2 linked regions of the Rubinisphaera italica genome follow. The protein of the gene in region 1 interacts with the protein of each later gene in a pairwise test. Links are inferred from orthologs where the notes say so. Each region holds a gene or a part of one and is shown on either strand. Other genes may lie near its edges. The genes, in order: rsfS and Pan54_RS22090.

Region 1 (3,095 bases):
GGCGTCATCCAGTTCGCGTCGATATCACCGACTGGATTCCCGGGATGGACGCCAGTCGTAATCCGCATCAAAAGTTTCAGCAGGTGGAAGATCGGGAGAATCTGGCACTCGAAGAAACAACGATTGCGGAAGCGTTAAAAGAAGCCAATTACCAGACGTTCTTTGCTGGCAAATGGCATCTTGGAGAGCAGGGGCATTGGCCGAACGATCAGGGCTTTGATTTTAATCTCGGCGGACATCATCGCGGGTCTCCACCAGGAGGGTATTATGCTCCATGGAATAATCCCGTTCTGAAGTCGAAAAAGCCTGGAGAATATCTGACGGAGCGATTGACCGAAGAGTCCATCAGTTTTCTGAAAAAACGGAAGACCGACCAGCCGTTCCTTTTGTATCTCTCGTATTATAATGTGCATACTCCAATTCAACCTTACAAGAAAAAGATTGAGCATTTCCAGCAAAAGGCCAACCAGCAGTTTGAAGAAGACTCTCCACCCATTACAGAACGGGACGCTAAGTCGCGAGCCAGACAGGATAATCCCGAGTATGCCTCAATGATTGCTGCGGTTGATCTGAGTGTGGGCAGCCTGATGAAGACACTGGCGGAACTCCAACTTGAAGAAAACACAACGGTCATTTTCTTTTCTGATAATGGCGGGCTTTGTACGAAACCAACTCCCGGCCCTACATCGAATTTGCCATTACGATCAGGTAAGGGCTGGCTGTATGAGGGTGGAGTTCGAGAACCGATGATTATTCGCTCTCCTGGAATCACAAAGGCGGGTAGCGTTTGTGTGACTCCCATTGTCAGCATGGATTTCTTTCCGACGATACTGGAACTGGCTGGACTCCCTTCGCAACCTCATTTGCATGCCGATGGACAATCTCTTGTTCCATTATTGAATGGGCAAGGACAGTCAGAGGAGCGAACATTTTACTGGCATTATCCACACTATCACGGCTCCACCTGGTGTCCGGGAGCATCGATTCGGGAGGGTGACTGGAAGCTGATCGAGTTCTATCAAGAAGGGACACGGGAACTGTACAATCTTAAAGAGGATCCGGGTGAACAGGAGAATCTAGTGAGTGAAAATCCTGTCAAAACCTTGGAATTGCAGCAAAAACTGGCCCAATGGCAAAAGACGATGAAAGCGAAAATGCCTCAGCCACTTGAATAAGTCCGAACCTGTCGAATGATCACCTGTCGTAACCAGGAAACATACATCTCAAGCTGGATTCACTTATTTTGAGGGTCAACTGTATATTTCGACCACTTTTCCGGGTAGGATACCCTGAAACGAACGCAATCGACGAAATGTTGATTCTACTATTTTGGTATCTTGCGGAGTAACGAGCGATTTCTGATTTGCACGAACAAACTGAGACTGTGATTGATCAATCTGAAGCGACAACCATTTTCGAGCGCAGCCCGGAACAGCTGGCCAAGTCGCTTGATCTGGCATGCCAGTGCGCGAAGATTGCCGATGAACTCAAAGGCAGCGACATTGTTGTTCTTGATCTCACAAAACTGACTCCGGAATTCGATTACTTTGTGATTGCGACCGGAAACAGTCGACGACAGCTGCACGCCATCGTGGAAGAAGCTGATACGTTGCTGGAAAAATCAGGTTCCAATCGGATCAGCCTTGAAGGTTACTCCGGCAATAACTGGATCCTGCAGGACTACGGCGATATCGTGCTGCACGCTTTCGATCCGGAAAACCGCGAACTGTATGATCTCGAACGCCTCTGGGCCGATGCCACCCACGTCGACTGGCAAGCTCATCTGGCGAAGTCGAACTGATGAGTTGCTATTTTGGAATCATGATTTCGACTTCGGCGAATTGAAACGGGGAATTCTCGTAGGCTTCTGCCATGCATTTAAGAGTTTCCCAGCGGGTTCGATGCCAGGGATTTTCCAGCTTCGGCATATCTTCAGGAAGCTTCAGTAGCAAACTTTTCCGAACGACCATCGCCCGAATTTTTCTCGTCCTGACCGCTCCATCGGCTTCGTTGGTCAGACAGATTAAGAACTCCTGCTTCTCGACGGGCAGCCCTGCTTCTGCTGCGATCAGGCCAGCCGAGTATTTTTCTGAGATTTCATTGAGCACCCCGTTGAGAAAAAACCAGCTGTCGTTTTCAGGGATAGGGATAATTGGTTTTGTGGGGACGGTTTTATCCGCGTACTTGCGAATCGTGGCAGCTGCATGTTTGTTGAGAAAAATTTCCTCGCCATCTTTCTCGATGAGCGTGCGAATCCGTAATGTGCCTGCTTCGATATAGGTCAGCGAAATATTGAGGCGATCGAGAAATTCCCGCTTCGTCCAGTTCCTGCGTTCGCGGCGACGACCGATATACCATCCGACAATCATGAACCCTGCTGCGGTAGCCAGTTTGACCCAATGATCATTGAGTTGCTCGGTGATCGCCTCGATCAATTCCTTCCACATGGTGATCCTCTAAGATGTCTGAATAATTTCGTATTCTTCAAATTGTTGTTATAGGAACTAATCGCGGCGGCGGCGGGCGCGTTCTTTGGCTTGAGCAAAGATGTCGACTTTCGGTTTTGTTTCCTGAGGGGCAGGCTCGACCGTCTTGGTTGACTTTTTAGCGAATTCTGGCTTCTCGGAAACAGATTTCTTTTTCGCTGTTGGCTGGGGCCGAGATTGAGGGCCACGATATTTGGGAGTCGCAACCGGCTCTTGTTCCGCAGCTGCGGAGCGTTGAAACAAATCGCCCCAGAGAGCCAGCCGGCGTCCCGCAATTTCCATAATGATTAACACCAGAGTGATGATGAGCAGGTGCGGAACCAGTGAAACTTTCTTTGGACTGCGAGGTGGATTATCGAAAATACTCAGGACTTCGGTTCTCTGTTCGCCACCTGTCAAAGTTGCCAGTTCTGCAAGAACTTTTTTGCCGCTCGGCAAGCCAGGGCGTGGTGCGAACTCGGGTGAATAGGGCAGCGACAATGCAGGACCCCTCTGAAATTCGCGACTGCTGGTTTTGACGAGTGTGCGATAGGTTCCCATCGTTTCCATGCGGAAACGAGCCTGCAATGTGTCTGGACCGACCCAGGTAAATTCAGGCGTGAAGGTTTC
Region 2 (3,317 bases), 5.5 Mb from region 1 along the record:
TTATGCCTGCCTTATTAAAGCAGGTGCACACATTGTTCAATAGCCCCAAGACCCTGCTCTTACTTCGCCCACTTCACATTTACTCTTATGATGCAAAAAAGGCGATGACGCCATTAGAGTGGACCAATAAACATCTTGGTAAAACAAAACAGGATCGAAAGTCTGGTCTAAACCGCTACAGCGACGAATTGATTAGTGCCGCCGCTGACGCGAAACATCATGTTTTCATTGCATTTCACCCGGCCTCTCTCAAGGACTCGAATTCACTCGCCAGGTTACGGGGCCTTCTCGAAATGGAAGTTGGGCCCGAACGAGTTACTGGAGATCCGAATTCCGTTTCCATCGTCAACGTGCTTAACAGCCCAGGCTACGAGAAAATTTCGCATGCCATTCTCGGAGGAACTCTATCCGAAGATCAATGGCCTCAAAACCCTCTGCTGACGGCTCCCAAAACGGTGGCAGGCATTCAGAAAAAACTCAAACTTTCTGAGGATGCAGCCGTGTTGTATGCTCAGGTGCTTGCACTTCCCGATCCGACAACTGCAAATGTCCGGCAATGGAACGATTGGACTGCTGCCCGCTATAAAAAAGCAGCGGGTGAACTCGTTGAAAAAGAACTTGTTCTTGATGCGAAACGTTCCCGAGCAGGTCGGTCGATCTTTCTTCCAGGAGAATGGCTCGATTTGAAAGCTCCCTGGTTGCCGATTGAAGCTTGGAAAAAAGATCATCTGGTCGATCTTGCCTTGGACATTGGCCTCGATTTCCCGATTGGGGGGCCGATGGTTCTGCGGCCCTACGAAGATTTGTTCCCAGCTGTCTGGCAACGTATTCTCGATGGTGATAAACCAGAGTATGAAGAGGCCAGTCTCTAGCGAATCCTCAACCCAGTTTTAATTACAATCTCCAAGCAGGAAAGCATTTCCGTATGCCGAAGAAGACAACGAAACGTTCGACCGCTACGCAGAGAAAGGAACCGGATCCAATCATCGCTACGCGACAGCAGCCCCCTGCCGAAGAGCGTTATGCTGATCAAATCACTTTCCTGCGTGCCATCGACAGTTCGCCAAAACCTGCGGGTTGGTTGCTTTCTCCGGAACGAGTCGTCGATTTCATTTGCGGGACGCACGGCGAATCACTTCGCGCTCCTGCCTCTGTATCTTTGCCAGATGGTTTGCCAAAGTCGATGGCGATCGAGGCCAAGTTTGTTGGACCGAGGGCACTGGTTGAGCGGTGTATCGTCACTCTGGCCGGAGAACGAGGATTGTTACTGGTTGGCCAGCCAGGGACGGCCAAAAGTATGCTGGGCGAATTGCTCACAACGGCCATCAGCGGTTCGAGTGCGTTAACAGTGCAAGGGACAGCCGGGGCGAGTGAAGATCATTTTCGCTATGGCTGGAACTACGCCATGCTGCTCGATAAAGGCCCACGGCCCGAAGCTCTGGTCGCATCGCCGATCATGACAGGAATGAAAACCGGGAAGCTGGTTCGGATCGAAGAGATCACACGCTGTCTGCCGGAAGTTCAGGATGCTTTGATCAGTATCTTGAGCGAACGTCGATTGATGATTCCCGAACTTGAAGGCGAAGGGGGAAGCGTGTTTGCTGCTCCCGGATTTAATTTGATTGCGACGGCTAATCTGCGGGACCGGGGTGTTTCCGAAATGTCGGCTGCTTTGAAACGCCGCTTCAACTTTGAGACCGTCCATCCGATAGCCGAGGCTGCTCAGGAAGTGGAACTTGTTCGGAGTCGAGCCAAGGCCATGCTGACTGAGTCGGGAACTCATGAAGAAATCGATGCAAAACTGCTCGATATTCTCGTCACAACTTTTCGCGACCTGCGCGAAGGGCGGACCGAAGAAGGCTGGAGTATCGAACGACCAGCAGCCGTGATGAGTACCGCTGAAGCGGTCACTGTTGCAGCGGCGATTACTCGGCAAGGGGTTTATTTTTCTTCGCGTAAAGATCCTGTCTCGTTACTGCCGGGGTATCTGCTGGGAGTTGTGCTCAAGGATAATCAGGAAGACCGCGATCGATTGCTCGCCTATTGGGATGGCCCGGTGCGTCGACGCAGTGAATCCAATGCACTCTGGAAGCGAATGTATCAGCTGCGTGAAAATCTTGAGGAAGTGGATCAGGATTTTTAACGGAAGCCCCCGAAAGTCGAATGATTCGGGGGCTTCTCTTCGAGATCGCCCCCGCCACCGTTGTTTTAATAATCTATCTGAAAGATTAGATTCTTAAATATTTATAGGCGTTATTAGTAAATGGAGTCAGAAATTCCCCAGGATGTTTTGGAGCGGCTGGCGGATTGTCGGGAACCGTTTTTAATCGGAGTCCGACATCATTCGGCTGCTTTGGCTAGAGTAATGCCAGACTTATTGGCCAAGACTCAGCCGGAAGCGATTCTGCTCGAACTCCCGCCAGATTTTCAGAAGTGGATTGAATATCTGGGAGATGATGAACTCGAAGCGCCGGTGGCGTTAGCGGCAGCCGGGCGAAATCGATTGCTCTCTTTTTATCCTTTGGCCGATTTCTCTCCTGAGCTAATCGCAATTCGGTGGGCGGCAAAACATCAGATTCCGGTCATCCCCTGCGACCTTTCCTTGGAGAAAATGTCTCAGATTGAATCTCGCTTTGCAGACACGTCTTCGTCATCGGATTCGGATGAGACGCCGATCGTGAATCAACTGTTGAATCGTTATCAGTCCAAGGACACAGCTGCTCTTTGGGAAACATTCGTTGAAACTCCGGGAGTAAATGCCTCTCCAGAATCGATTCGACGAGCCGGTTTGCTGTTTGGCTGGATGATGCGGCAATCTTCTCAGGGAGCAACACCTGCAGATGCACATCGGGAACTCGCGATGCGGGAGGCAATTGCCCTGGCTCCGAAGCGATCGGTTGCCATCGTCGGTTCGTTTCATGCCTCCGCACTTCTGGAAGATCCACTGCTGTGGACATGTCCCGATGAATTTGAATATGAAAAGGATAAGCCATCGTCCGTCGAGAATTTGACGACATCACTGATTCCTTACTCATATGCTCAGCTCGATCAGCGAAGTGGCTACCCAGCCGGGATCCTTGACCCGGTTTGGCAGCGATCAATGTCTGAAACCAGTAGCGTCGAACAGATGCACGGCGTGATCAGTCATTTCGCAACCCAATTATGTCGCCATCTGCGTGAGGCTGGCCATGTCGCAGGCACTCCGGATGCAACAGAAATTGTGCGGATCGCGACTGACTTAAGTCGGCTGCGCGGTCATTCCGCCCCAGGGAGGGCGGAGTTGCTCGAAGCGGTTGAAACCACACTTGTTCAAGGCG

The links.
Region 2: the proteins of rsfS (region 1) and Pan54_RS22090 interact in binary tests that used the Escherichia coli proteins (3 or more experiments, as listed by UniProt). The link is inferred for Rubinisphaera italica from one-to-one orthologs.

What each region holds. Positions count from the first base shown.
Region 1 is NZ_SJPG01000001.1:259,370-262,464, forward strand. Bases 324-3,092 are described here. They hold rsfS (ribosome silencing factor), read left to right. Parts: upstream 324-1,384; coding sequence 1,385-1,801; downstream 1,802-3,092. Other genes in these bases: Pan54_RS01035 (sulfatase), read left to right, coding at 324-1,175; Pan54_RS01045 (hypothetical protein), read right to left, coding at 1,809-2,447; Pan54_RS01050 (VWA domain-containing protein), read right to left, coding at 2,505-3,092. In the rest of the region: more of Pan54_RS01035, read left to right, coding at 1-323; more of Pan54_RS01050, read right to left, coding at 3,093-3,095. UniProt on the Escherichia coli protein: Functions as a ribosomal silencing factor. Interacts with ribosomal protein uL14 (rplN), blocking formation of intersubunit bridge B8.
Region 2 is NZ_SJPG01000001.1:5,799,663-5,802,979, forward strand. The notes cover bases 44-3,034. They hold Pan54_RS22090 (ATP-binding protein), read left to right. Parts: upstream 44-925; coding sequence 926-2,143; downstream 2,144-3,034. Other genes in these bases: Pan54_RS22085 (hypothetical protein), read left to right, coding at 44-872; Pan54_RS22095 (DUF5682 family protein), read left to right, coding at 2,264-3,034. Also shown: more of Pan54_RS22085, read left to right, coding at 1-43; more of Pan54_RS22095, read left to right, coding at 3,035-3,317.